3 regions of the Tatumella sp. UBA2305 genome follow, and region 1 is predicted to be linked to each of the others. Evidence: predicted binding sites of a transcription regulator. Region 1 holds the regulator's gene; each other region holds the start of a gene.

Region 1 (10,186 bases):
CGTCGTGCACGTGAACGCACCTCGGTAGGAGTCAGACCGGAAGAGTCATCAATAAACATATTTTTCTTTTCCAGCAGAATGCCCATAGTGCCGGAAATACGTGACCAGTCCTCATCATCCAGTTGTCCGGTACGAATCCGGGTCTGGTCCACCCTTGATAAGGAGGCCAGCATACGCATCATCAGCTGTTCGCTGGGCATCTCGAGACTGAAAATCAGCACCGGTTTATCCTGCAACATCGCGGCGTTCTCACACAGGTTCATGGCAAAAGTCGTTTTCCCCATCGACGGACGTGCTGCCACAATGATTAAGTCCGATCCCTGTAACCCGGCGGTTTTTTTATTCAGATCCTGATAACCGGTGTCTACCCCTGTCACCCCATCGTGAGGAGTGCCGACCAGAGATTCAATACGGTTGATGGTAGCTTCCAGAACCTGTTCAATATTCTGCGGGCCATCGTCTTTATTGGATCGTTTTTCGGCAATTTTAAACACACTGGATTCGGCAAGATCCAGAAGATCCTCACTACTGCGCCCTTGAGGATCAAAGCCTGCATCTGCGATTTCGTTAGCTACCGAAATCATTTCACGTACTACCGCACGTTCACGGACAATATCCGCATAGGCACCAATGTTGGCTGCACTCGGGGTATTTTTTGCCAGTTCCGCCAGATAGGCAAACCCCCCGACCATTTCCAGTTCACCACGGGTTTCGAGTGACTCTGACAGGGTAATCAGATCAATCGGCTGTCCCAGCTCCAGCAAACGCTGCATCTCGGAAAAAATTAACCGATGCGGCCGGCTATAAAAATCTTCGGCGACCACCCGCTCGGAAACATTATCCCAGCGCGCATTATCCAGCATCAATCCCCCAAGCACCGACTGTTCGGCTTCAACAGAATGCGGGGGCATTTTTACCCCTTCCAGCTGACGGTCGCGGGTTTCATTGGATTTGTTCGTGGGTTTATTTCCTGCCATAGTGAATGTCATTACCAGTGTTAAACAAGGGGCGCCACAGTATACTTTTTTTTTCACTGGATTGTCGCCCTGTACTCCGGGCGTTCACCACGTTTTCACAGGAGCTGTTATGCTAAACCGTATTCAGTATGCCCGACATGGCGGGCCGGAAGTTCTGGAGTGGTCATCATTTTCTCTGCCGGAGCCCGGTGAGCATGAAGTTGTGGTAGAAAACAAAGCCATTGGTATTAACTATATCGATACCTATTTCCGCAGTGGATTATATCCCCCGCCCTCACTGCCGGCAGGTCTGGGCACCGAAGCTGCCGGGATTGTGACCCGTACAGGTCACTCCGTCAGCCGCGTGAAACCGGGCGACCGTGTAGTTTATGCTCAGTCGACGGCCGGGGCCTACAGTGAAAGCCATATCGTGAATGAAGATCGCCTGGTGCGGTTACCGGACAGTATTTCCTATGAGCAGGCAGCAGCCTCTTTCCTGAAAGGGCTGACAGTCCAGTATCTGCTACGCCAGACCTACCCGATCACTGCCGGTGAAACCTTTCTGTTCCATGCCGCCGCCGGTGGGGTGGGCCTGATTGCCTGCCAGTGGGCCAAAGCGCTGGGTGCCCGGTTAATTGGTACCGTGGGTTCAGCGGAAAAAGCCAAAATTGCTACCGATGCCGGGGCGTGGGCGACCATTAACTACAGGGAAGAGAATATTGCGGAGCGGGTCCGCGAGTTGACTGATAGTAAAAAAGTGCCGGTTGTTTATGACTCGGTGGGTCATGATACCTGGGAGGCGTCACTGGACAGCCTGCAACGACGCGGACTCATGGTCAGTTTCGGAAACTCTTCCGGCCCGGTCACCGGGGTAAATCTGGCAATCCTTAACCAGAAAGGCTCGCTGTTTGTCACCCGGCCATCATTGTTTGGCTATATCACTAACGCCACCGAACTGGATGCCGCCAGCCATGAGCTGTTTACCCTGCTGGCCAGCGGAGCGATCAAAGTCGATGTTCCGGAGAACCAGAAATTTGCACTCAAAGATGCGGCAGAAGCCCATCGCCAGTTAGAGAGTCGGGCGACCCGCGGCTCCAGCTTGTTGATCCCCTGAGCTATCTTCAGATATTTATTTCTGGCAATGTAAAAGGGCTTCCATCTGGAAGCCCTATTTTTATTTTTAGTTCGCGCTGGTGTAGGGTCAGAGCGATAAATTCCTGTGAACATCTGGAAATATCATCGCAGATTTTTTCAGTAAAAAGCTTGTTCTGTTTCACATTTCCGAAGATTGTTGGTGCAATGCCGGTAAAACATCCGGTGGTTACCAGCGCCGGTTCATCCTGTTGATTTTTGACATAGTTTTGTCAAACCGTCGGTTTCCTGTTTGTACGGAGCGAGAACGGCCAAACGTCTGCCAGATCCAGGCAACCGCCACCGCCAGTAATAACCAGGGAAGCAGTTTCAGGGCAATAAACAGGAAACCCGACAGTAGCATCAACAGGGTTCCCACCAGCAAAGCAACCAGAACACCGATCACCGACACACCGGTCAGCAGCAACATAACAAAAAAACCGGCAACAAATAATAATTCCATGATCCACTCCTCAGCGAATAATGTTCACTTTCAGACTGTGAGGAGTATTACAAGAATCGTGCCAGCCAGTGGAATAAATAACTCACTGAAATTTAATAAAAAAATAATTCAGAGGTTCAGTCGGGGTGGTGAAAATCACTAAAGAGTGGTGTGAAATTCAGGCTATGTTTGCCGGAACATCTCCGGTAAATCATCAACGGTCTGCCACCAGCGACAATGCCTGCTCAACCACGCGAACATCAGCGCCGGGTTTATGCGCATTTTCACTTAAATGGCGACGCCATTGTCTTGCCCCCGGAATTCCCTGGAACAGCCCCAGCATATGGCGGGTAATGTGCCCAAGGTAAGTTCCCTGGCTGAGTTCAGCTTCAATATAAGGGTACATTGAGCGAACCACTTCCGCAGCATCAGGTACCGGGGTATTCACACCAAAAATTTGCTGATCCACCTGAGCCAGCAACCCTGGATTCTGGTAGGCCTCACGACCCATCATCACACCATCCATATGCTGCAAATGCATCTTTGCTTCTTCCAGAGTTTTTATGCCGCCGTTGATTCCCATCCGCAGCTGTGGGAAATCACGTTTAAGCTGATACACCCGTGGATAATCCAGGGGGGGAACTTCACGGTTTTGTTTCGGACTCAGACCGGAAAGCCAGGCCTTACGGGCATGCAGAGTAAAAGAACCGCAGCCTCCCTGGTCAGCTACCGTACCGATAAAATCACAAAGGAACTGATAGCTATCCTGAGCGTCGATCCCGATACGGGTTTTTACCGTCACAGGAATAGTCACAACCTCACGCATCGCTTTAATACAACGGGCCACCAACTCAGCTTCGGCCATCAGACAGGCCCCGAAACGACCATTCTGCACCCTGTCAGACGGGCATCCTACATTCAGGTTAATCTCGCTATAGCCCCGCTGTTCTGCCAGACGGGCACACTCCGCCAGTGCTTGCGGGTCACTGCCACCTAACTGCAAGGCTACAGGCTGCTCTTCCTGAGAAAAAGCCAGATAATCCCCTTTTCCATGGATAATCGCGCCGGTAGTCACCATCTCAGTGTACAACAATGTCTCAGCCGTCAGCTTGCGATGGAAATAGCGGCAGTGCCTGTCAGTCCAGTCCAGCATGGGTGCTACGGAAAAGCGATCTGACTGAAAAACAGCATTCGCGTTTTCCGACGGGAGCGGGGTCTGAGCCAAAGGGGTATCGGTCTGAATATTCATGAAATCATCGTTAAATTGCTGTGGATTGCGATCAGGTGCAGGATAATAGCATAAATTAGCGTCAGGCCCGTCAACTAATACCCGACCAGTGGTTCAAAACAGAAACAAGCCGGGCGTGACCCGATTCAGAGACTCAGTAAGCAACTTTTTTCCTCTGCTCCTCGCGGGACTCCGCTGCCGACACACATCACCAACATTAAAACGCCAGTCATGCTAAGATGGTTGTTTACCGGAGACCATTTGTCGGAGAAAGCTATCATGCAAAAACAACTTCCTGCACAGATTATTGCTGAGGCGCAGAGCCTTTGCCAGAAACGTGGGGTGCGTATGACTCCCCAGCGTGCTGAAGTGTTACGCCTGATGGCTGAACAGTATGGTGCCATCAGTGCTTATGACCTGCTGGATAAATTACGGATTAGTGAGCCGCAGGCTAAGCCGCCGACAGTCTACCGTGCTTTGGATTTCCTGCTGGAACAGGGCTTTATTCACCGGGTGGCCTCAAACAACAGCTATGTTGTCTGCCCGCATTTTGAACATCCTTCTCATACTTCAGTGATGCTGATTTGCGATCATTGCGCTTCTGTCAGTGAACGGCATGCAGAAGGTGTTGAAAAACTGATTGGCACCCAGGCCAAACTGGCGTGTTTTACGCTGCGTCATACCGTCATTGAAGTGCATGGTTTATGCGAAAAATGTGCAGAAATTGCTGCCTGTGAGAGCCAGGATCATTGCCAGCATGATCATACTATTGAGACGAAAATTCGTCCCGGACGATAGGCATGTGCCGGAAGGTGTCAGGGAGTAAACCAGCTCTGATGACGCTGATGATAATTCCAGCGTCTCCACAACGTAATTCCGCGCAGTAACATAAATACACATAACGCCAGCCATACCCCGTGGTTTCCCAGCCAGGGAACCGTACACAGGGTCAGACCGAAACCTGCAGCAGCCACCGCCATACTGTTACGCATCTCTTTCCCCCGGGTAGCACCAACAAATAATCCGTCCAGCAGATAACACCCTACGCCTGCAAGGGGGAGAATGATCTGCCAGATCAGGTAATGGTCGGCCAGTTGGCGCAATGAGGGTAAGGAGGTCAGCATATCGATAATCCAGGGGCCTGCAAGGGCATAAATCAGTGAAAATGCCACCGCTACGATGCCAGCCTGCCGACAGGAAGCATGCCAGACTTCAGGTAACCGCCCTGCTTGCCGCGCACCATAGGCCTCACCGGAGACCGCCTCCACCGCATAAGCAAACCCATCGAGAGCATAGGAGGTAAACGACAGAAACATCATTAGTAAAGCATTCACCGCCACAATATCGCCCCCCAGCCTGGCCCCTGTCATAGTCAGCGAGGCGAAACAGAGTTGCAGCAACAATGAGCGCAGTAAAATATCGCGGTTCAGCCCCAGCACTCGTTTGATATCTCCCCGCCAGGCTCCCGGCAGTGAGCGCGGATCAATTCCCTGCCGGGCCAGTACACGCCATACCAGCACCATCCCGGTCAGCAATGTTACATATTCGGCTATCACAGTGGCTCCGGCTGCGCCCCGTACCCCCATGTGCAGATGCAGTACCAGCAGTAGCTCCAGAATAATATTCACCAGATTACCGGCGACCAACAGAATGACCGGTGCTCTGGCATACTGAACCCCAAGCAACCAGCCCAGAATGACCAGATTAGCAAATGTTGCCGGTGCACTCAGCCAGCGGACATCAATAAACTCACGGGCCTGATACAGGATGGCAGGGTCGCCGCCAATTACCAGGGTGGCGAGATGACTAAGCGGTTGCCGAAACAATAAAAACAACAGACCTGCCAGCAGGCTGACAATCATCGGCTGCACCAGTGCCCGAACCAGTGCCGGATTATTTTTTCCACCCCACGCCTGGGCCGTCAGCCCGGTGGTACTCATTCGCAGGAAAAGCAATAACATAAACAGAAAACTGGTAATCGTGGTTGCTACAGCTACCCCGCCCAGATAAATCGCACTGTTCAGATGGCCAATCACCGCAGTATCGACCAGTCCCAGTAACGGCACGGAGATATTAGACAGGATCATCGGCAGCGCCAGTCGCCAGAGTTGTTTATCGGTGCGGTTAAAAAAAGACATGGACTATCCTGCGGCTGTATACGGCAATGGGGAGAGGTTATTTTACAGAATGCTGATTAAGGCAGGCTGGCCTTAACCTTTCGGGCACGGGGGTCGTTGCTTCAGAACGCCCCCGTATTGCCGTGATTACAATACCGGCCAGAAGCCGGAACAGATCAGGGCAGTTTACAGCCATTCACCATTGCGGATAACACCCACGGCGAGGCCTTCTACTGTCAGGTTTTGCTCGCGGACATCGACCACAATCGGTGAAAACTCACTGTTTTCCGGCAGAAGATGTACCGTGTTCCCCTGTTTTTTCCAGCGTTTAACCGTCACTTCATCGTCAATTCTGGCGACCACGACCTGGCCGTTTCGAACATCCTGAGTCTTATGGACAGCCAGCAGATCGCCATCCATGATACCAATGTCTTTCATCGAAGTGCCGCTGACTCTCAGCAGAAAATCAGCCGCCGGCTTAAACAGGGCCGGGTCAACCTGAAAATGGCTTTCGATATGCTGCTCAGCTAACAATGGCTCGCCGGCGGCGACACGGCCAATCAGCGGTAATCCTTCTGCTGTCTCTTCTTCCATCAGCAGTCGGATCCCCCGTGAAGCGCCTGAAACAATCTCAATGACCCCCTTACGGGCCAGAGCTTTCAGATGCTCTTCGGCAGCATTTGGAGAGCGGAATCCCAGCCGGGAAGCAATTTCAGCACGAGTCGGTGGCATCCCTGTCTGGTGAATATGGTCGCGAATCAGGTCATAGACCTGCTGCTGCCTGCTGGTTAATGCTTTCATCCCGCCCCCTGGTTGTTTATACAGTCGCTGTGAGTATATACAGGTATTTGGGAAATGAAAACTAAAAACCGTCATAAAACAAACAACTGTCGGTGACTATTCCACCGTTCACCACCACTGCCATAGCACAGAAATCCAGACAAAGGCCGCCAGCAGTAAAGCGATAAATACTGCCGCTGACCCCATATCCTTCGCGCGGCCGGACAACGGATGAAGTTCCGGGCCAAAACGGTCGACCACCGCCTCAATAGCACTGTTGAGAATTTCGACGATAATCACCAGTACCACTGACCCAATCAGCAAAATACGCGAGACCGTATCCACTTTCAGACAGGCAGCAATAATCACCGCCATAATCGCGAGCACAGTTTCCTGTCGGAAGGCAGCTTCATGTTGCCATGCTGCGCGCAATCCCTGCCACGAGTAGCCTGCAGCTTTAATGACCCGTCGCCATCCTCCTGTTGCACCCGCCATCAGGGGTTACTCCTTTTCAGAATAAAATTTCCGTCAATCTCAGACATGTTTACTTGCATCCTCACAGATATTCTTTGCAGTTTCTGGTATGCTTGCGCCGCTTTGCTAACATAAGAGGCTACAGATTTGTCTATGTCAGGTTGGCGTAAACTTTATTATAAATTACTGAGTTTTCCATTATCTTTGCTGGTGAAAAGCAAGGTGATACCGGGAGATCCTGTCTCTGAACTGGGTCTGGATCCCACACGTCCTATTATCTATGTATTTCCGTACGATTCCAAAGCCGATCTCATGGCGATGCGGGAGCAGTGCCTGAAGCATGACCTGCCTGATCCATTGCTGCCCGTTGAAATAGATGGCCATTTCCTGCCACGTCATGTGTTTATCCATGACGGACCACGGTTACTGCCCTATTTCACTCCGAATCAGGAAACCGTCAAAATATTCCATGATTACCTGGATCTGCACCGCAATAATCCGGCACTGGATGTTCAGCTGGTTCCGGTATCGGTGATGTTCGGTCGTGCTCCGGGTAAAGAGACCCAGGGAGAAAATACCCCGTTACTGCGCGAGCTGAACGGGGTACAGAAATTCTTCGCTATCCTGTGGCTTGGCCGGGATAGTTTTGTGCGCTTCTCGCCAAAAGTTTCTCTGCGGCAGATGGCCGATGAACATGGGACTGATCAGTCCATTGCCCATAAGTTATCCCGGGTGGCCCACATCCATTTTGCCCGCCAACGGCTGGCCGCCGTGGGTCCGCGGCTTCCTGCTCGTCAGGATCTGTTCAATAAGCTGCTACAATCGAAAGCTATTGCCAAGGCCGTGGAGGACGAGGCTCGCAGTAAGAAGATTTCCTACGATATGGCCCAAAAGAATGCCGTGGCCATGATGGAAGAGATTGCCGCCGATTTCACCTATGAAGCTATCCGCATTACCGATCGCGTGATGGGCTGGCTCTGGAGCCGGTTATATAAAGGGATTAACGTCAGCGGCGGCGAACGTATTCGTCAGTTGGCCCAGGATGGCCATGAACTGGTCTATGTTCCCTGTCATCGCAGCCATATGGATTATCTGCTGCTCTCCTATGTACTTTATCATCAGGGGTTGGTGCCCCCGCATATTGCCGCCGGGATTAACCTGAACTTTTGGCCGGCCGGACCTGTATTCCGTCATCTGGGTGCCTTCTTTATCCGTCGGACCTTTAAAGGTAACAAACTCTACTCCACGGTATTTCGTGAATACCTCGGTGAATTGTTCAGCCGTGGTTATTCGGTAGAGTACTTTGTTGAAGGCGGTCGTTCCCGTACCGGACGGTTACTTGAGCCGAAAACGGGTACCCTGACCATGACCCTGCAGGCGATGCTGCGCGGTGGAAACCGACCCATCACGTTAGTGCCCATCTACATTGGTTACGAACACGTGATGGAAGTGGCGACTTATGCCAAAGAGTTGCGCGGGGCGACCAAAGAGAAAGAGAGCCTGTGGCAGATGTTGCGCGGATTGCGCAAGCTTCGTAACCTCGGGCAGGGCTATGTTAACTTCGGCGAACCACTGCCGCTGGTTAACTACCTGAACAATAACGTTCCGGAATGGCGCGAAGCCATCGACCCGATAGACCCCCAACGTCCGGCATGGATGACCCCGGTCGTCAATGACATTGCCCGCCAGGTGATGGTACGGATTAACAATGCTGGCGCCGCTAACGCCATGAATCTGTGTGTAACCGCGCTGCTGGCCTCACCGCAACGTTCACTGACCCGTGAACAACTGCTTGAGCAGCTGGAATGTTACACCCGGTTATTGCGGAACGTGCCTTATACCAGCGGCACCACGGTTCCTGAGATGAGTGCTCAGGCATTAATCGAGCATGCCATGAGCATGAATAAATTCACTATCGAACACGACAACATTGGTGAGATGATCATCCTGCCGAAAGAACAGGCAGTATTGATGACCTATTACCGGAATAATATTCTGCATCTGCTGGTGATGCCTTCTCTGATTGCCGCGATTATTCAGCAGCATACAACACTTAGCAGAGAGGCTTTACTGCATCAGGTCACGCTGATTTATCCGATGCTGAAGAGTGAGTTATTTCTGCGTTGGGAAATCGTAGAATTGCCGGAGGTCATTGACAGTCTGTGCGATGAGCTGGTCAGTCAGCAACTGATTTCCCGCCACAATGATCACTTCTCTGTCGTTCCGGAAAACGCCCGGGTACTGGGACTGCTGGCTGCCGGTGTCAGGGAGACATTGCAACGCTATGCGATTACCTTTGGCATTCTGAATGCCAAACCATCGATGAACCGGGGAACGCTGGAAAAAGAGAGCCGGACGCTGGCACAGCGACTGTCAGTACTTCACGGAATCAATGCCCCGGAGTTTTTCGATAAGGCGGTATTTACCGGGTTAGTACTTACTTTGCGAGACGAAGGCTATATCAGCGATAAAGATGATGCTGACCAGGAAAAAACCGGGATGATGCGTAAAATTCTGTTGGACCTGACCACCAGTGATGTCCGTCAGACCATCGAAAATGGCATTGCCAGCGATAGCGAATAACTGCCGGTTATTCTGCTGCCAGTAAAAAGGGCGCCCCGTGACAGGAGCGCTCTTTTTTCGCCTGTACCGGCTGGCTACATCAGATTAATAAACGGCAAAGTACTCAGAGCGATACCGCCAAAAATGACCAGCCCGACATGATTATTATTCAGAAAAGCCTGGAAGCAGGCATCTCTGTCGCGGCCTGCAGCCAGACGCTGCTGATAGACAAACAAACCAGCAGCCACTACCAGCGAAAGATAAAACCAGCCATTCAGTCCCAGTAAGCGGCCGACAATCACCAGCAGCACCAGGGTAGCTATCTGCAACAGACCAATAATCAGTTTGTCATGCCGGCCAAACAGAATTGCCGTCGATTTGACACCAATCTTCAGGTCATCATCGCGATCCACCATCGCGTACAGTGTATCATACGCCACTGTCCAGCAGACATTGGCCAGAAATACCAGCCAGCAGGCTAAAGGTAAGTACCCAC
Region 2 (10,186 bases), on a different contig from region 1:
ACTCGCTTCCAGGTTAAGCCCGTCCAGCACTGGTCGATGTTGACCGGGATAAGCAAAACTCAGGTCGTTGACCCGCAGAGTAATGCCGGTTGTTTGAGCGGCAGTCGACTGAGAAGGAAAAATCACCTGCGGATCTTTATCTAATAGTTCCGTTAACCGACGGGCCGACAATACCACTCTGGAAATATGCAGAAATGATGCTGCCACGGGTCCAAGAGCTTCGAACGCCGCCAGCACACAGAAGGCAAACAGCGCGACAAGAGTCGAATCCTGCCCGGGAGAGGTCAGCCACAGCGAACCCAGCCATAAAATCAGGCAAACTGTCACTCCCGTGATGATGGTCAGAGCACTTTGTGACGCAGCCGTCAGAGATTGCTGCTGCTGTCGCGCTTTGGCTAATTGTTGTCCGGTCTGAGATAACTGCTGCTGCCAGTGTTTATCATGCTGGTAAATTTTCATCTCTGCCATACTGCTCAGCCAGCGTGTCAGTTGCAGCCGGTATTCTGCATTCAGCGTAGTCACTTGCTGGCCGGATGAGATTCCCAGCCGGTAAAATATTATTGGAAGTAGTAACAAACTCAGCAGCATGATGCCGCCGGTGATCAGTGCCAGTGGCGGGCTAAGATAACTCAGGCCCAGGGTCACGGCAATAATGACCAGTAAGGCTCCTGCAAGTGGAGATAAGACCCGAAGATAGAGGTGGTCCAGGTTATCGACATCGGCGACAAAGCGGTTTAGCAGGTCCCCCTGGCGGAATTGAGACAATCCGGCAGGGGAAAGGGGAAACAGCTTGCTGAAGGTAAAAACCCGCAGATGTTGCAGAACACGGAAAGTGCCGTCATGACTGACCAGACGTTCAAAATAGCGGGCAGCCGTGCGAATGATTGCCGCTCCCCGGACTCCGGCTGCAGGAAGCATATAGTTGAAACTGTATAGCCCGGCGGTTCCGGCCAGTGCTGATGCTGCCAGGAACCAGCCGGAAAGTGTCAGCAGGCTAATGCTGGCCAGCAGGGTAACAATGGCCAGTATCAGGCCAAGGAACAGCAGTAATCCGTGTCTCCTCCACAGGCGAAGAAAAGGCAACAACGCACTCATAGCTTTATCTCCTGACGCGAATGGGACAACATATCTCCGAACAGACCCGGGGCCTCAGTCAGAGTCTGCCAGTCACCCTGTTGAACAATTTGTCCCTGGCTCATCACCCAGATCTCGTCCCATTTCTGCAGCCCTTCGGGCTGATGAGTAATCATCAACGTCGTTTGTTGCAGGGAAGCAGCCTGTAATGCTTGCATAACTTGTTGTTCACTATGGCTGTCCAGGCTGGCAGCCGGTTCATCTAACAGCAACAGGCCGGCAGGCAGTAACAGCGCTCTGGCCACGGCTACCCGTTGAGCCTGTCCGACAGATAATCCTGAGTTATCATCACCAATTAACGAATCAATCCCCCGGGCCAACTCAGGGAGAAACTGGTTAACCCCGGAGGATTGCAGAGCCTGCTCAAATTGTTGTTCGCTACATTTACGCCCAAAGGTAATGTTCTGACGTAGACTGGCTTCCGGCAATGCGGGGTTTTGTCCAACCCAGGCAATCTGCTGCTGCCAGTTCCCAGTATCGGCTTCACGCAGTTCACTACCATTTACCGTCAGCGAGCCCTGGTAAGGGAGAAAGCCGAGCAATACATTCATCAGTGAAGTTTTGCCAGCACCACTGGTTCCCAGTAGTGCGACCCGCCTGCCAGCCTGAAGAGTAAAATTTAATGGCTGTGTCAGGGGAATGCCGCCGGCAGTCGTCACGACCAGATCGGTGGCGTGCAGAGTGACCGGTCCGACCCCCGGTGACTGTGACCCTGGCCGGGGAATCTCCTCTGGCGGGGTTTGTTGCATAAAATCTTCCAGTACATCTGCGGCACCGGTGGCCTGAGCTTTGGCGTGGTAGAAATTCCCCAGATCCCGCAGCGGCTGAAAGAATTCAGGCGCCAGAATAAGTACCAGAAAACCGGCAAATAAGGTGACACCCCGGTGATAATCCCCAAAGTGTAATACACCAAGATAAGAGAAGCCGAAATAGACGGCCACCACGGCTATCGAAATTGCAGCAAAAAACTCAAGAACAGCGGAGGATAAGAAAGCCATACGCAAAACTTCCATTGTGCGCTGGCGAAACTGCTCTGAACTGTCAGCAATAGCCCGCTGTTCTGCGCTACCACGCTGAAACAGCCGCAAGGTCTCGAGTCCCCGCAACCGATCGAGAAAATCACCGCTTAATCTTGCCAGTGCATGGAAATTTTTACGGTTTGCTTCTGCCGCCCCCATGCCGACCATCGCCATGAACAGTGGAATCAGTGGTGCGGTACAAAACAAAATTAATGCAGCGCTCCAGTTTAACGGGGCCAGTACTAACAGGATCATGAGAGGAATGAGTGCCGCCAGAGACATTTGTGGCAGGTAACGGGCATAATAATCATGCATGTTATCAATCTGTTCCTGTAATAGCGTTGTCCAGCTACCCACCGGGCGGGTTTTAATCCCCACCGGACCAAGAGATTCCAGGCGTTCAATGATTTGCCGTCGGATAGCTTCACATATGGCGGTTCCGGCCCGGAAACCAAACAGCTCCCTGAAATAATGCAACAGCGCCCGCAAGATAAAGCATCCTGCCAGGGCAGAGATACGAAGTAGCAATGGGGTATCAGCCGCTGTCCGGACAATGATGGACTCCAGCAAGCTGGCCAGCAGAGCGGCCTGGACAATAATCAAAATGGCACTGAATATTCCGGTGATCACAGAAAGGCGTAACCAACGCTGGCCAAAATGACGTTGCTGTTTCAGCCATCGTATCAAAAACTGTTGTCTGGATTTATTCATAAGGTTTGCTGTGAGCCTGGCAAGCGGAGGAAATGATTAATATCCCTTAATTTAATGCAGGAACTTTAGCATGACGGACAATAAAAAGGCGACAGATTCACTGTCGCCTTGTTTCACATCAAATTCTCAGCAAAAATTTACCACTCAGTACCTGCTAAACCATCCAGATACCGTTCAGCATCCAGTGCGGCCATACAGCCAGTGCCGGCAGAGGTAATCGCCTGACGATAAGTGTGGTCCATTACATCACCGGCAGCAAAAACCCCCGGGATGCTGGTCTGGGTTGCATTACCCTGCAGACCGGACTGAACAACAATATAGCCATTATTCAGTTCCAGTTGATCGGCAAAGATGGCAGTGTTTGGGCTATGTCCAATAGCTATAAATACCCCGGCGACATCAATCTGCTCAGGTTCTGACTGCCCGTCAGTAGATTGCAGGCGAGCACCCGTGACTCCCATGTCATCACCGGTGACAGCTTCCAGAGTCCGGTTGGTATGCAGAACGATGTTGCCGCTGGCGACTTTATCCATCAAACGGTTGATCAGGATTTTTTCGGCACGGAAACTGTCCCGACGGTGAATAAGGTGAACTTCAGAAGCAATGTTCGACAGATATAAAGCTTCTTCTACCGCAGTATTCCCGCCTCCAACGACCGCGACTTTTTGCTGACGGTAGAAAAAGCCGTCGCAGGTTGCACAGGCTGAAACACCTTTGCCTTTAAATTCTTCTTCCGAAGGCAGACCTATGTAGCGGGCGGAGGCACCGGTAGCAATAATTAACGCATCGGCAGTGTATTCACCGCTGTCACCTGTCAGACGGAAAGGGCGGTTTTTAAGATCCACAGTGTGGATATGATCAAACACGATTTCAGTATCAAATTTTACCGCATGTTCGTGCATCCGCTCCATCAACCCGGGACCGGTCAGATGCTCAGGATCACCCGGCCAGTTTTCGACTTCAGTGGTCGTCGTCAACTGTCCGCCTTTCTCAACTCCGGTAATCAGCACGGGCTTCAGGTTAGCCCGCGCAGCATACACGGCTGCGGTGTAACCTGCAGGCCCTGAACCCAGGATGAGTAATTTACTGTGTTTGGCCATGCTTTTTTCCTCAATAGAGAGTCTGCTGAAACATAATCTGCTGATTGTAGGCAAAGTGACGGGGGAAAAAAAGAGTTCCGGGCTCGGGATTACTTATTATTGTGAATGATAAAAGTAATCAGCCAGTGGCAGCACAGGTTTTATGTCCCAATGTCATGGGCTGGGAGGAAGAAAATGACTAAAAATAGCTTCCAAAAACCATTATTAAGAGACTGATACGGAATGATGTACTGAAATTAGATGTTTTACTTTGACAATCGCCTGTTGTTTTGCGAAAACATGGGGGTAAGCAAATAAACTTCAGTAAAACTGGGCCTGCATGAGCGCAGGGTCTGGTGACTGAATTATGAAACCTGAGCTGATTTTGGCAGCTTTCAGCGTGGACAGACAATGAAAGCTATTGAAAGCATCAATATACAGGTATTGCTTAAACATCACTCAGGTCCCGGATCAGTGACAGATTAAGGGGCAAGTAGTCTTAGGGAAGGAAAAAGAGAGACAATAATAATGACAGACAATAAGAAGCGTCCAGGCAAAGATCTTGATCGTATTGACAGGAATATTTTGAATGAGCTACAGAAAGATGGCCGGATTTCAAATGTTGAGCTTTCAAAACGTGTCGGATTATCACCCACACCTTGCCTTGAGCGGGTTCGGCGTCTTGAGCGTCAAGGATTCATCCTTGGTTACACAGCATTACTCAATCCACACTACCTGGATGCCTCATTACTGGTTTTCGTTGAGATAACTCTGAATCGCGGTGCTCCGGATGTGTTTGAACAATTCAACGCCGCCGTGCAAAAACTTGAGGAAACTCAGGAATGTCACCTGGTTTCCGGTGATTTTGACTATTTGTTGAAAACCCGTGTGCCAGACATGTCAGCTTACCGCAAATTGCTCGGTGAAACCTTGCTGCGTCTGCCCGGCGTTAATGACACCCGGACTTATGTGGTGATGGAAGAAGTGAAACAAAGTAACCGCCTGGTGATTAAAACGCGTTAAATCAGACAGGTGCAAAATCTTTAGCAATTAGGTACACTCCTGTAAATTCATACAGGGACAGTGCTAATACTGGTGCTGTTCCTCTCTTAAGTTGACAGGCACCTGGAGAGTTCTCTTGAGCCAGGAATACACAGAAGACAAAGAAGTAACTTTAACTCCGCTCAGTAGCGGGCGGCGGCTGCTGGAAGCGTTGCTGATTCTGGTGGCGCTTTTTGCTGTTTATCTTATGGTTTCCCTGGTCAGTTTTAATCCTTCTGACCCCAGCTGGTCTCAGACTGCCTGGCATGAACCTATCCACAACCTGGGTGGCAGCCCTGGTGCATGGCTGGCAGATACCCTGTTATTTATTTTCGGGGTGATGTCCTATGCTATTCCGGTGGTCATCATCGGGCTTTGCTGGATAACTTTCCGCCACCGTCATAACGACGATTATGTTGATTATTTTGCGATTGGCTTGCGGCTGATTGGTGTTCTGGCATTGGTGGTGACCACCTGCGGACTGGCAGCCATTAATGCTGACGATATCTGGTATTTTGCTTCCGGCGGTGTGATTGGCAGCCTGGTGAGCAGCGCCATGACACCCTATTTTAACCAGACGACAGGGACACTGGTGTTACTCTGTGTCTGGGCTGCCGGCATTACCCTCTATACTGGCTGGTCATGGCTGACGATTGCCGAGAAAATCGGTGGGGTAGTGATGTCGGTTCTCACCTTTGCCAGTAATCGTTCACGGGATGATAATCGCTGGGACGATGAGGATGAGGAAGAAGAATTCGAACCTGCGCCGGTCGCCAAAAAAAATAGAGCCCCGGCTTCAGCTGAGCTTGCTGCAGACAGCGAATCACATGATGCGTTAACCAATGCATCTCCGACAATAAATCCAGAGATGATGTCGCCGGATAAATCACCGGAAGCACCTCATTATGAATCTGACGATGAGGATAACGACCCTCTGTTCAGCGCCCGGCACTATCCACAAGACGATAATGATCCGTTGTTTAGCCGGAGACCCAGTCAGACAACGGATGATGCGAATGATCCCCTGTTCAGTCCTTCACAGTGGTCACAACCGGCAGAACCTGGCCGTTCCCCCGGAGCTGAAGTTCAGCCGGGTGCTTCCCATGCCCCGGTAAGTTCTCCGGCACCAGTGGCACCCCCGGCACCCCCGGTGAGCCAGGTACCAGATAATACAGTTGCCCGTCAGGCTTATACCGCACCCGCTGAGGATCGAACAGCCCGGGGAATTGAACCACCACGCTACCGTTTTGAAGTGCCTGAACAGGCTGTACCTGTTACACAGTCGCAGCCCTCAGTACAACAAAGCACACCTGCACAGCAATACGTGCCTTCTCCTGCACCGGCTTCCCCGGCTCCGGCAGCGCCGAACATTCCGGCTGCACCCGTGGCAGCAGCCGTTGCAGCGACCACACCCGTTGCAAAACCGGCCGGACAGTCGCCGTTTGCTGTTGCGGCCAGTATGGGAAAACTCTCTTCCCATAGTCCGGTATTTGATGCTCCGCGGGACAGTAGTAATCCCCAGGTGAAAAAAGGCATCGGTGGCCCGGAACTGCCCCGGCCCAATCCGGTTCGGTTACCTACCCGCAGGGAAATGGCGTCTTACGGCATCAAATTACCTTCTCAGCGTATGGCTGAAGAAAAGGCCCGCGAGGAACTACATAACGAAACCGGCGACGCATTCAGCGCGACTTACAGCGATGAAGAGCAGGCTGATATCGAACAGGCGGAGTTACGCCAGGCATTTGCAGCGCAGCAGACTCAGCGTTATGGTTTTTCCGAAAGCGAAGAATCTCACGATGATGAAGATGCGCTACAACAAGCCGCACTGGCCCGGCAGTTTGCTGAGCAACAGCAACAACGCTATCAGCCAGAACCCCGGCACCAAAAGACGACTCCGACCGCGGCCGAAACTTTTTCGGCATTTGACTTTTCACCCATGGAAGATTTAGTGGATGACGGTCCGGGTGAACCTCTGTTTACCATCGCTCCGGTTAACGAACATGACCCCCATGTTCAGCATCCCGAATATGATTCTCCGTCTGCAAGCTCAGCAGAGCCGTTTAATCAGTCACAGATAGCGCATCCGGACAGTCAGGGTAATCATACGTCACCGGCAGTGGCTCAGGCTGAACAACAAAGTCTGTTTCATCCGTTCCTGGTGCGGCATGAACAACCTTTGCAGAAGCCATCAACACCGTTACCTACGTTGGATTTGCTGACACCACCGCCTTCTGAAGAAGAGCCGGTAGATATGTTTGCCCTTGAACAAACCGGTAAACTGGTTGAGGCAAGACTCAGTGATTTCCGTGTTAAAGCGGAAGTTGTCGGGATTTCTCCGGGGCCGGTGATCACCCGGTTTGAACTGGATTTAGCGCCCGGGGTAAAAGCTGCCCGAATTTCTAACCTTTCCCGCGACCTCGCCCGCTCTTTATCGGCGGTGGCTGTGCGTATCGTTGAAGTCATCCCGGGCAAACCTTATGTAGGCCTTGAACTTCCTAACAAGCATCGTCAGACCGTTTATCTGCGTGAAGTGCTGGATTGTGCAAAGTTTCGCGATAATCCATCACCACTGGCGGTGGTGCTGGGTAAAGATATTGCCGGGCAACCGGTGGTAGCGGACCTCGCCAAAATGCCACACCTGTTAGTTGCGGGTACTACCGGTTCAGGTAAATCGGTCGGAGTTAATGCCATGATCATCAGTATGTTGTACAAAGCAACACCTGATGAAGTTCGGTTTATTATGATTGACCCTAAAATGCTTGAGCTGTCAGTCTATGAGGGTATTCCGCATCTGTTAACCGAAGTTGTTACCGACATGAAAGATGCAGCTAATGCATTGCGCTGGAGTGTCGGGGAGATGGAACGTCGTTATAAACTGATGTCAGCCTTAGGGGTTCGTAATCTGGCGGGTTACAACGAGAAAGTCGAACAGGCTGAAGCTATGGGTCGACCGATTCCTGATCCGTTCTGGAAGCCTGGTGACAGTATGGACACCACGCCGCCGGTACTGGAAAAGTTGCCTTATATTGTTGTGCTGGTAGATGAGTTTGCTGATCTGATGATGGCTGTTGGTAAAAAGGTAGAAGAACTGATTGCCCGTCTGGCTCAGAAAGCCCGTGCAGCAGGTATTCACCTTGTGCTGGCAACTCAGCGTCCATCGGTAGATGTGATTACGGGGCTGATTAAAGCGAATATTCCAACCCGTATTGCTTTCACTGTTTCCAGCAAAATTGATTCACGGACAATTCTGGATCAGGCTGGAGCAGAATCTCTGCTGGGAATGGGGGATATGCTGTATATGCCACCTAACTCTTCAATGCCAGTGCGTGTCCATGGTGCATTTGTCCGTGATCAGGAAGTACATGCTGTTGTTCAGGACTGGAAAGCACGTGGCAGGCCACAGTACATTGATAGTATTACTGCCGGTGATGACAGCGAAAGTGGTAACGGAGCTGCTGACAGTAGTGGTGAAGAGCTTGATCCATTGTTTGACCAGGCTGTGGCATTTGTGGTTGATAAACGCAGAGCATCGATTTCCGGGGTTCAGCGTCAGTTCCGTATTGGCTACAACCGCGCGGCAAGGATTATCGAACAAATGGAGGCCCAGGGAATTGTTTCTGAACCTGGCCATAATGGTAACCGTGAAGTTTTGTCACCTCCACCGCATGAAATGTAATTCACTGACATTTCAAGACTGAGATTTAATGGGCCGGAACTTTCCGGCCCATTGCTTATCTGATGCATCACCCCCATAGTAAAGGATAGTTTTCGGTTTTATCTCCTGTCGGAATCGGGTGACAGTGGCCAGGATAGTGATTGCCAGGTTGGTACAAATTAATAAGGAATGGTCTGAGATGAGAAAATATCTAATCGCTACAGGTGTATTGGGCTTAATGATGTCTGCCAGCGTGATGGCTGATGCCACGGCCGGATTGCAGGCACGGCTCAACAAAGTCAGCAGTTTTCATGCAGCATTTAGTCAGAAAGTCACCGATGGTTCAGGTAATAATGTACAGGATGGCCAGGGCGAATTATGGGTTAAACGTCCCAGTTTATTTAACTGGCACATGACGGCACCTGATGAGAGTACTATTGTCTCTGATGGTAAAACTTTATGGTTTTACAACCCGTTTGTTCAGCAGGTCACCGCCAGTTGGTTAAAAAATGCAACCAGCAATACACCCTTTATGCTGATTGCACGTAACCAGTCCTCTGACTGGAAGAACTATAATGTGAGTCAGCAGGGCGATACTTTTGAACTCACGCCTAAGAGTAATGGCGGGAATCTGAAACAATTTACTATCAATGTGACGCCTGATGGCACCATCCGCCAGTTTAGCGCAGTTGAACAAGATGGCCAGCGGACCAGCTATCAGTTAACTTCACAACAAAACGGGGCAATCAGCCCGGACAAGTTTAAATTTACCCCGCCAAAAGGCGTTACCCTGGACGATCAACGTCAGTGAGGTAACTGTGAATACACTTTCTCTGGATTTCTCTGCTAATGAATTTCAGCCACTGGCCGCGCGAATGCGGCCTGTGACACTGGCAGAATATGGTGGTCAGCAACATTTACTGGCAGCAGGTAAACCTTTGCCACGGGCTATCGAGGCCGGACATCTGCATTCGATGATTCTGTGGGGACCTCCGGGAACAGGAAAAACTACGCTGGCAGAAATTATTGCCCGATATGCCGACGCCAGCGTGGAGCGGATTTCGGCGGTAACTTCGGGGGTTAAAGAGATCCGCGAAGCCATAGAGAGAGCCAGGCAAAGCCGGCAGGCAGGGCGCCGGACAATTTTATTTGTCGATGAAGTGCACCGTTTTAATAAGAGCCAGCAGGATGCATTTCTGCCTCATATTGAAGACGGAACTATCACTTTCATCGGTGCAACGACCGAAAATCCCTCTTTTGAACTGAATTCAGCGCTACTTTCCCGTGCGCGGGTCTATTTACTGAAATCACTGACTCCGGACGATATCGAAAAAATTATCAGCCAGGCAATGGCTGATAAAGATCGTGGCCTGGGGGGCCAGAATATAGTTTTGCCCGATGAGACCCGGAGAATGATAGCCGAATTAGTCAATGGCGATGCACGCAGGGCTCTGAATACTGTTGAAATGATGGCTGATATGGCGGAGGCAGATGCGCAGGGCCAACGGCGTTTAACCCCAGCCCTGTTAACCGAGGTGGTCGGAGAA
Region 3 (10,186 bases), on a different contig from region 1:
GCCCGGTCAGTGCGGAATAAAGCATAAATAATGAGGTCGCCAGTGCACTGCTCATTTTATGGACCATTCCGGATAAGATAAACACAACAGCCAACTGAATAATGATCAATCCAAAAAACGTCAACTGACTGGAGAAAATAAACTCCATCACCCGAGGGGTCCTAGCCGCATACCAGCTGATAAACGCCGTCAGTAACAGCCCGCAAGTCATCCATCCGTAGACCTGTGCCATATAAGTTTGCAGACCTGAGCCTGCCCGTTGCAATGTCGAATTATCCTGTCGTTGATATCGCTCCATGATTCACCTCTTGAGACGTTTAAACAGATAATGCCAGTGTGACACAAATCAGGTCAGTTACGCCAGTCACCGATCATTGCCGTGCCAGGCATTGTTGATAGCGACTATTGACCCGTTGGGCAAACCAGGCGGTGGTCAGATTGCGGGTAATTTTGGGACTGTTCAGTTCGATGCCAGGTAACCGCTGGCGGGGTAACGCGCTTCCCTTCTGCTTATCGGCCAGCCGGAAAACCTGTTGCCAGACACGACTCTGCTGAAATTCAGGAGACTCTCCCTGTGTTAGTTGGCGGTGAATCTCTGCAGCACTTAAGCCTAGCCGTGACTGCAGGCTGAGGACTGCCTGTTCAGTGGCCCCAGCAGCATCACTGTCATAGCGAATTAAATCGCCATCCAGAGCAAGTTTACGCCCGGTGAGTTGCATCACGGCAGCCTGAAAAGCCGCGTTGCGGCTGGCATACCATCCCGCGTTGAAATCCGCGAAGCGGTATAACATGGCCGGATAGTCTGCCGGATAGCCCAAAAGATGCAGTGTTCCATACCAGACTCCCCCCCGACGACTGAAAACCTCCTGACGAACAGAATGTTTCACTGGCCATGGATAACCGGCGTCGTGAGCCTCAGCAAACGCAATGCTGACCTGCATTGGCCCCCCGGTATGGACAGGATTCAGATTTCCAAACAGCCGTTGTCCCAGAGGAACTCTGTCGATCAGGTCATCGAAAATGTCACTCAACTGTTTTTCGGTGTGCACTGTTTTCAGACGCTCAGCGTAACTGCGTCCGTCCGATGAAGGAATTTTCAACGCCGTGTTAACCAGAAACCGGGGAATATAAAGAGTCGCCGCTCGCCGGTAGATTTCCTTCATAGCAATCGCGGGTAAACCATTGACGGGAGCATTCGGATTAAATCCGGATTCCTGGCCAGCAACAGCAATAACAGCACATAAATTTTCAGCCGAAGGTGATAATGACTGATGCTGAAAGCTTTGATAAATATCCTCTGACCAGCCAGCTTTATCGGTAACTGTTGGCGGCAGCAGACGCTGAATTTTGGCTTTCACCGTCACCGGCTTTTGCGTCGGTGCAGTGACTGAATGCTGACTACAACCGTTCAGCAACAGCAATACCAGTAAACCACTCATCCCCGTGATCCACTGTCTGCTCAGTCTGCAACAGTGATGACCGAAAAAACCCAGCACTGACTCCTGCATCAGTTCGACGCTAACCAGCGTTTGGCGGCCTGCTGGTCACTCTCTTTCGCGTCCAGCCAGCGATCCCCCAGAGGCGTCGTTTCCCGCTTCCAGAACGGGGCCCGGGTCTTCAGAATATCCATGATGTACTCTGCTCCGGCAAATGCGCTGTTTCGGTGTGCCGAACTGACACCGACAAATACAATCTGCTCACCTGCCGCCAGGCTACCGACGCGATGAATGATCACGATTCTCTGCAGTTCCCAGCGCCGCCGGGCTTCAGCGGCAATCGATTCCAGCACTTTTTCGGTCATAGACGGATAATGTTCCAGTGTCAGCGTTGCCACACTGTCACCCGAGTTATGATTCCGTACTTTGCCGGTAAAGGTCACAATGGCGCCATCCGCGTCATCTCCTGACAACCACTGGTGAGCTTCTGTCACAGAAAATGACGCATCACCTACCCGAATGTGGGTCTGATTCATAAAAGTTAGCCTCCGGTAACCGGCGGGAAGAATGCCACTTCATCACCGTCCTGTAATGGATGAGTGAACGGAACAAGCGTCTGATTCACCGCCGCCAGTAATTTTCCTTGTTCCATCGCCAGAGCCCAGTTTTTATCACGGCTACTCAACGCCAGACGCAATGACTCAACATCGCTGAACTCAAAGGGAATCTCAAGACTGGCTGTGTCCGCGAGCTCACGCACTCTGGCAAATAATAATATATTAATCATGGTGATCTGCCCTGAAGTCCCCCGACTTGCCTCCGGATTTGCTTATCAGTCGTAATCCGTCAATCACAATATCTTTCTGCACCGCTTTACACATATCATAGATAGTCAGTGCAGCTACTGAGGCGGCGGTCAGAGCTTCCATTTCTACCCCGGTTTTCCCTGTGAGCCGACAGAGAGTTTCAATATGAATCTGATTCTCTTCCGGTAAAGCGGTAAGGGAAACTTCAACTTTACTCAGCATCAACGGATGGCAAAGAGGGATCAGTTCCCAGGTACGTTTTGCTGCCTGGATGCCGGCAATTCTTGCAGTTGCAAATACATCCCCCTTGTGATGACTGCCATCGACAATCATTTGCAATGTGGTGGAGTTCATACAAACAAAAGCTTCTGCACGGGCTTCCCGTATGGTTTCCTGCTTGGCCGAAACATCGACCATATGTGCCTCTCCGGCACTGTTGATATGGGTTAGCTGCGACATACTCAGAACTTCTTTAGTTGTGAAACGAAATTACAGGGGGCGGTAGTCGCATCAATCTGTGGTGAGATAATCCTCTCCCATGCCTGACGACAAGCCCCCGTGGATCCCGGGACCGCAAAAATTAATGTCTGGTTAGCCATCCCTGCCACCGCACGGGATTGCAAGGTAGATGAATCAATTTCTTCAAATGAGATCATTCGAAACAGTTCACCAAAACCATCAATAGTCCGATCGAATAACGGTAACAGTGCTTCCGGCGTGCTGTTCTTCACATGAAAACCTGTGCCACCATTAATAATAATGACCTGAACCTGTTCACTGGCAATCCAGCGTGAAACCACCGCACGAATCTGGTAGCGGTTATCTGCACAGATAACCTGCTCTGACAGATGATGACCTGTGGAAGTCACCATTTCGCTCAAATAGTGACCGGAGGTATCGTTATGTGCATCCCTGCTGTCTGAAACAGTCATCACAGCCACGGTTAACGGGACAAATTCCTTTGGGGATTTACTCATGATGTCTCTCCTGACTAACCGCCGATAAATGAAAGATTTTGGGTATGCCCGGTCATTCCCTGATGGAGAAAATGGGTCTGTTTCTTCTGTCCCAGGCTGGAGGCGATTCTGGCCTGTAATTCCTCCTGTTGCTGGTCGCTGGCCAGTAAATCACGCAACGGTATTCCGTGATCGCCAAACAGACACAAGTGCAGATTGCCTACTGCGGAGACTCTGAGTCGGTTACAGCTCAGACAAAAATCTTTTTCGTAAGGCATAATCAGGCCCACACTGCCCTGATAATCCGGGTGGGTAAATACCTGCGCAGGCCCATCATCTTTGGCTCTGACTCCGGCCTGCCAGCCGCTCTCCAGTAACTGACGACGAATGACCTGACCAGAGATATGGTGTTTCTTAAACAAATCACTACCGTCACCGGTTTCCATAAGTTCGATGAAACGCAGTTGTATTGGCCGGGTACGAATCCAGTCAAGAAAAGTTTGCAGGTGCTGGCTGTTTACATCACGCATCAGCACGGTATTCACTTTAACCATGCTAAATCCTGCCTCAAAAGCCGCATCAATCCCGGCCATCACCTGGTGAAACTTATCCTGTCCGGTGATGGCATGAAACTGGCGGGCGTCAAGGCTGTCGATACTGACATTGACCGCAGTCAGACCGGCATCGCGCCACTCCCTGATATCCCGGGCCATCCGGTAACCATTGGTCGTGGTGGCAATTTTTCGTAACCCTGAGTTTTCCCGGACGGCGGCGATAATATCGGTAAAATCACGACGCATGGAGGGCTCGCCACCGGTGATGCGAATTTTCTCAGTACCGGCTGCTGCAAATGCACGGGTTACCCTCCGGATTTCATCCAGTGATAAAAAGCCTTTATTGCGGACACTGTTTGGCCGGTAACCGTCCGGCAGGCAGTAAGTACAGCGGAAATTACACACATCTGTAACAGACAGGCGCAGATAGTAAAAACGCCGGTCAAACGTATCAATTAACTGAGACACAGGAACACCTTTCCGAAGTCGGGAGATGTGGTCATTTCTTCCCACACCCTGGCAGTAAAAACTGCGGCCCGTCAGCCATATTATCAGCAATAACACAGGTCCGAGGGGCTTGGCGTGTAAATTATCAGTACAGATAATCGTGTGTCTGAATTCTAGCGCGAAACACCTGAAGAAGCCATGTTGTCAGCGTTGCTCCGCTTTAAATGTTCACTGATACCTGCAGATTAATCCGCTGTAAAACAGTCAATCAATCAGCGAGAATAGGTCTCCGGACAGTTTGCTGTTATATATCCGTATTATTCTGACAGGATAGCCGCCATTAAAAGGAGATTTATGAATCGTACACTGGCAGATTTAGACCGCGTAGTAGCCATCGGCGGAGGACACGGTTTAGGACGTGTCATGTCTTCACTATCCGCTCTGGGTTCACGTTTAACCGGCGTTGTCACTACCACGGATAATGGGGGCTCTACTGGCAGAATTCGTCGTTCCGAAGGAGGTATCGCCTGGGGCGACATGCGCAATTGCCTTAACCAGCTGATTACCGAGCCCGGCATTGCCTCCGCAATGTTTGAATACCGCTTTAGCGGGCAGGGTGAGCTGGCAGGGCATAATCTGGGTAATCTGATGCTAAAAGCTCTGGATAATCTTAGTGTCAGGCCACTGGAGGCCATTAATTTGATCCGTAATGTGCTGAAAGTGGACGCTTTTCTGATCCCCATGTCTGAGCAGCCAGTGGATCTGGTGGCTACCGACCCTCAGGGACATGCCGTTTACGGTGAAACGGCCATTGATGCCATGAGTGAGATTCCTGCTACGCTTGAATTATTTCCTGATGTCTCGCCAACCCGCGAAGCCCTGCAGGCGGTTGCCGAAGCTGATTTAATTCTGATAGGTCCTGGCAGTTTTTATACCAGTCTGATGCCAGTGCTGTTAATGGAACAGATGGCAACAGCACTGCGCCGTACTCCGGCAAAAATGATTTTTATTGGTAATCTGGGTAAAGAGAAAAGCCCGGCAGGTTCACTGAGCGTGAGTGATAAATTGCAGTACATCGAACAAGTGATAGGCCGCCGTGTCATTGATGCCGTTGTTGTCAGCCCGGCGGCCGATATCAGTCACCTTGAAGGGCGTCATGTGATTCAACGTCCGCTCGAAGCCGGAGATATTAAATACCGTCATGATCGCCACTTGTTACATATTGCCCTGGAACAGGCCGTTCAGAGTCTGGGTTAATATCAGGAAGCCGCAATGAACAGGGCACGGATTTCGTGCAATTCATCACGGACCCGTGCTGCTTCCTCAAACTCAAGATCCATCGCATGTTTATTCATCCGGGCTTCCAGCTCGGTAATTTTCTTCTGCATGGCCTGTGGAGTCAGTGCCGCATACTGACCACTGTTCTCCGCCGCACGTCCGGAACTCTGACGTTTATCATGAGATTTACCTTTGGTCCGGGCAATGCCCTGCCCCAGCTCCAGAATATCAGTGACTTTCTTGTTGAGCCGTGTCGGCACAATTCCCTGAGCAGTATTCCAGGCCTGTTGTTTCTCTCTGCGCCGTTCGGTTTCTTCTATAGCCCGTGCCATTGATGGCGTTATACGGTCTCCGTAGAGAATAGCTTTACCGTTAATATTACGCGCAGCACGCCCAATGGTCTGAATCAGCGAACGTTCTGAACGTAAAAAACCTTCTTTATCCGCATCCAGAATAGCGACCAGTGAAACCTCTGGCATATCCAGCCCTTCCCTCAACAGGTTAATCCCCACCAGCACATCGAACTCTCCCAGCCGCAAATCACGGATGATTTCCATTCTTTCCACCGTGTCGATATCAGAGTGCAGATAACGTACCCGTTCTCCATGCTCCTCCAGGTATTCTGTCAGATCTTCAGCCATACGTTTGGTTAGCGTAGTGACAAGAACTCGTTCATTAATTTCAGCTCGCTGGCGTATCTCCGACAGCAGGTCATCCACCTGTGTCGCTACCGGCCGGACTTCAATGATCGGGTCAAGCAATCCGGTAGGTCGTACCACCTGATCGATAACCTCATCACCGGATTTTTCGAGTTCATAGGCCCCGGGAGTCGCCGAAACATAGATAGTCTGTGGGACCAGAGCCTCAAACTCTTCAAATTTCAGAGGACGGTTATCGAGCGCAGAGGGGAGGCGAAAACCGTATTCCACCAGATTTTCTTTGCGGGCCCGATCACCGCGATACATCCCGCCAATTTGTGGGATAGTGACGTGGGATTCGTCCACAACCAGTAAACCGTCTGCCGGCAGATAATCAAATAACGTCGGAGGTGGCTCTCCCGGACCACGCCCGGACAGATAACGGGAATAGTTTTCAATGCCTGAGCAGTAACCGAGCTCATTCATCATCTCCAGGTCAAATTGGGTCCGCTGTGCAATACGCTGCTCTTCGAGCAATTTATTATTTTCCAGCAATACCCGACGACGCTCAGCCAGTTCAACCTTGATTTCTTCCATCGACTGGATAATTCGCTCACGCGGTGTGACATAGTGTGTTTTAGGATAGACGGTATAACGTGGCACTGTTTGCGCTACCTGCCCCGTCAAGGGGTCAAAAATCGACAGCCGCTCTACCTCATCATCAAACAACTCCACCCGCAGAGCAATTTCATCGGACTCCGCAGGAAAAATATCGATAACCTCGCCTCGTACCCGGAAAGTACCGCGCTGGAATGCCTGATCATTACGGGTATATTGCAGTTCAGCCAGCCGTCGTAAAATACTGCGTTGATCAATAATCATCCCACGGCTTAGATGCAACATCATTTTCAGATACAGGTCAGGATCGCCTAAACCATAGATTGCCGATACCGAAGCCACCACGATAACATCGCGACGTTCCAGCAGTGCTTTAGTCGCCGACAATCGCATTTGCTCGATATGTTCATTGACCGACGCATCTTTCTCTATAAAGGTATCTGAACTGGGAACATAGGCTTCCGGCTGATAATAATCGTAGTAAGAGACGAAATATTCGACAGCATTGTCAGGAAAAAAGGCTTTCATCTCACCATAGAGCTGAGCTGCCAGTGTTTTATTCGGAGCCAATACCATAGTTGGCCGGTTAAGGTCAGCAATGACGTTAGCAATCGTAAATGTCTTTCCTGAACCGGTAACCCCAAGCAATGTCTGGTGTACCAGCCCGTCTTCCAGACCTTCTTCCAGCCGCCGGATAGCCTCTGGCTGGTCACCTGACGGTTTAAATTCGGAGTGAAGTTTGAAAGCCTTGCTCATCGTTTGGTCACCTGTCGCTTTTTTTTCGGGCGGGCTGACTAGTTTACTCACTACCTCAAAATATGCCAGCCTGAACACTGGATATGCACACAGTTCCCCCCCGACGAATACCGTGAGTAACGGAATTCTATACGAATTAATTTTCAGTCACGGGCGATAATTTTCTGCCCCGCAGGTTATCCACCGCCAACTCAGCTGTCGTTCTGTTTGTCAAGTTAATGTAACAAATTATCCTTAGAATACTCTGGTTCAAACTGCTCAGGGTTGATTTTAATTAACTATTTGAAAAGTTAGAATTATTATCAGGAGCCCGATTTACAGCCAGCCTGTTGCCAGGCCGCATATTTCCTTGGGTCAGCTCTGTTTTAAGCTGCTAATGCACATAGTTATCCACAGGAATGGTGGATAAGTGATTTTAACCCTGACGGCATCAGCTGTGAATAAATTACCCATCCCCTCCCGGGCAGCCCCAAAAAAAATTTTTTCAGCTTTTTTTTTGCGAAACTTCTGCGTTTTTCAATTTGTTGTCACTCTCACTTTTTTCGTTATATTTAACTGTAATCAAGTAGCCCTCTTCAGATTTTTTGCCTTTTTCCAGGTCAAAATGCACCGTAAAACTTTCCAGTGAGCACCTGCAAAGTGCAATCCCGGTTCGTTCCTCTCACCTGTCACAACGAAATGAGATTCATATCACAAACCTGATGCTATTCCCTGCGCTCAAAACCAATTATTTCATTACTGGCCTGATAATTGCTTTATTCATTCTAAAGCTGTCGCCTGAAGGAGAGATGGCGCGAAGTCACACGACATTCGCTCATTGGCCTGGCGTTACCCACACAGAGGAGTGCAACAGATGCTGAGTTTACGTGCAATCAATCAGTTTTATGGTCAAAATCATATTCTTTGGGATGTAGATTTGGACCTGATGCCCGGCACCTGCACTGCTGTGCTGGGCCAGCCGGGGATGGGGAAAACGACCCTGGTGAACTGTATTATGGGCTATCTGCCGGTGAATAGTGGCACGATTACCTGGCAGGAGAAGAATTCCCCACCCAAAGATTTAAAACAGCAACCTTCAGAACTACGCGCCAGAATGGGCATCGGTTATGTTCCTCAGGGTCGACAAATATTTTCACAAATGAGTGTCGAAGATAATCTGGTCATTGCTCTGAAAGCCGCCAAAAGCACACCTCCTCATGCCATACCACAAATGATTTTTGACCTTTTCCCTCATCTGTATGATTTACGTCATCAACGCAGTGGTGATCTGGCGCTGGATCAGCAGCAACAACTGGCACTGGCCAGAGCTCTGGTTCTGGAACCTAAGTTGCTTATCCTGGATGAGCCCACCGGGGGAATGTCGCCGTGGCTGGAAGAAGATATGGGCAATCTGCTGCGCTGCCTGAATCATGAATACGGAATGACCATATTGTTACTCGAACAGCGGGTATCCTTCATCCGTCGTGTTGCCGACTATTTTCTGTTACTCCACCGGGGACGCAATGTGGCGAATGGCCGGGTCAATCAACTGGATGAAGGTATAATTAACAAATGGATGACGGTCAGCTGACAACCACGGGTAAATCAACGTATTTCCCGCAGGAAGCAAATTGCTGTTCACCGCTTAACTGTGGGATTTCACCGAGCAAGGGGGCCGGTAGCCGTTGGATCAGTGTTTGCAGATAAGGCTGATGACGATATTGTGGGGGCTGTACACAGTTAGCAATCCAGCCAGCAAGCTTGAGTCCTGCTGACTGAACCGCATTAGCCGTCAATAACGCGTGGTTAATGCACCCCAGTTTCATGCCAACGACCAGGATAACCGGTAACTGTTCCGAGATTACCCAGTCGGAAAACAGCAACTCGTCGGCCAGAGGGGTAAACCAGCCTCCCGCCCCTTCTACCACAATCCAGTCTGCTTTCTGTTCCAGATGACGCAACCCTGCAGACATTGCCTGCTGCGTAATTGGCCGGTTTTCTGCGGCACTGACAATATGAGGAGATGTCGCCTCCTCGAAGACCAACGGATTGACTTCACTGTAACTGAGTCCTGCTAATCCAGAGCGTTGTAACAGTAAACCATCACTGTTACGCAACCCCTGCGGGGTACGCTCAGCGCCGGAGGCTACCGGCTTATAACCTGCAGCACGCCAGCCCTGGCCTGTTGCCGCCTGTAATAAAGCCGAGGTGGCAACCGATTTACCTGCTTCAGTGTCGGTTCCGGTGATAAACCAGCAATTCTTCATTCTGATACTCCATACACTATCTGATAACTCAGCCGGTAACCTTGAGAGTCTTTCGGCCATCCGGTGTCCAGCAATGCGAGGCGTTGTCGGGTCAGTGGTAATCCCTCATCCCGCTGATGCAAATGACTGGCCCCTACCCCTTTTAACGACCACAACGCTGCTCTGACAGTCGGGAACCGGAGCGTAATCTGTTCATGGTACAGCCGTATGCCATACCCCTCTGCCGCACGGGCAATCTGACCGGCCGACAGAAACCGGTTAACATGTTCTGTATTGTCTACCGCTTGCCAGGCCTGATTAACTTCCGGCAGCGAGCCGGCAACCACCGTAGAAAACCTCAGTGAGCCTCCGGGATTGACTGCCAGTCGGAGCTGACCTAACGCTTTTCTCAGGTCAGCACTCCACTGCAGTGCCAGATTGCTCCAGATAATATCGAAACTTTGTCTGCGGA

Evidence for each region. Region 1 encodes LexA, which represses DNA repair genes until DNA is damaged. Its sites were predicted from a motif close to TNCTGTATGTACATACAGNA; they were not measured.
Region 2: B3Z23_RS04635 (DNA translocase FtsK 4TM domain-containing protein) is a predicted target of LexA. The motif match lies at 5,004-5,023, and genes of this name have one in related genera.
Region 3: uvrB (excinuclease ABC subunit UvrB) is a predicted target of LexA. The motif match lies at 7,565-7,584, and genes of this name have one in related genera.

Annotation. Positions count from the first base shown of each region.
Region 1 covers NZ_DDVT01000013.1:13,304-23,489, forward strand. Annotated here, with positions in the region: gene dnaB (replicative DNA helicase) at 1-977, opposite strand, end outside; gene B3Z23_RS05795 (quinone oxidoreductase) at 1,087-2,070, shown strand; gene pspG (envelope stress response protein PspG) at 2,278-2,550, opposite strand; gene dusA (tRNA dihydrouridine(20/20a) synthase DusA) at 2,744-3,778, opposite strand; gene zur (zinc uptake transcriptional repressor Zur) at 4,037-4,555, shown strand; gene dinF (MATE family efflux transporter DinF) at 4,573-5,895, opposite strand; gene lexA (transcriptional repressor LexA) at 6,061-6,675, opposite strand; gene B3Z23_RS05825 (diacylglycerol kinase) at 6,784-7,149, opposite strand; gene plsB (glycerol-3-phosphate 1-O-acyltransferase PlsB) at 7,282-9,711, shown strand; gene ubiA (4-hydroxybenzoate octaprenyltransferase) at 9,786-10,186, opposite strand, start outside.
Region 2 covers NZ_DDVT01000011.1:89,336-99,521, reverse strand. Annotated here, with positions in the region: gene cydC (heme ABC transporter ATP-binding protein/permease CydC) at 1-1,095, opposite strand, end outside; gene cydD (heme ABC transporter permease/ATP-binding protein CydD) at 1,092-2,864, opposite strand; gene trxB (thioredoxin-disulfide reductase) at 3,002-3,964, opposite strand; gene lrp (leucine-responsive transcriptional regulator Lrp) at 4,472-4,966, shown strand; gene B3Z23_RS04635 (DNA translocase FtsK 4TM domain-containing protein) at 5,082-8,660, shown strand; gene lolA (outer membrane lipoprotein chaperone LolA) at 8,839-9,450, shown strand; gene B3Z23_RS04625 (replication-associated recombination protein A) at 9,458-10,186, shown strand, end outside.
Region 3 covers NZ_DDVT01000011.1:156,701-166,886, forward strand. Annotated here, with positions in the region: gene B3Z23_RS04915 (Bax inhibitor-1/YccA family protein) at 1-298, opposite strand, end outside; gene B3Z23_RS04920 (DUF1615 domain-containing protein) at 372-1,439, opposite strand; gene moaE (molybdopterin synthase catalytic subunit MoaE) at 1,508-1,972, opposite strand; gene moaD (molybdopterin synthase sulfur carrier subunit) at 1,978-2,223, opposite strand; gene moaC (cyclic pyranopterin monophosphate synthase MoaC) at 2,216-2,701, opposite strand; gene moaB (molybdenum cofactor biosynthesis protein B) at 2,704-3,219, opposite strand; gene moaA (GTP 3',8-cyclase MoaA) at 3,234-4,220, opposite strand; molybdenum cofactor riboswitch at 4,210-4,347, opposite strand; gene B3Z23_RS04950 (gluconeogenesis factor YvcK family protein) at 4,554-5,456, shown strand; gene uvrB (excinuclease ABC subunit UvrB) at 5,459-7,489, opposite strand; gene B3Z23_RS04960 (ATP-binding cassette domain-containing protein) at 8,343-9,059, shown strand; gene bioD (dethiobiotin synthase) at 9,052-9,735, opposite strand; gene bioC (malonyl-ACP O-methyltransferase BioC) at 9,732-10,186, opposite strand, start outside.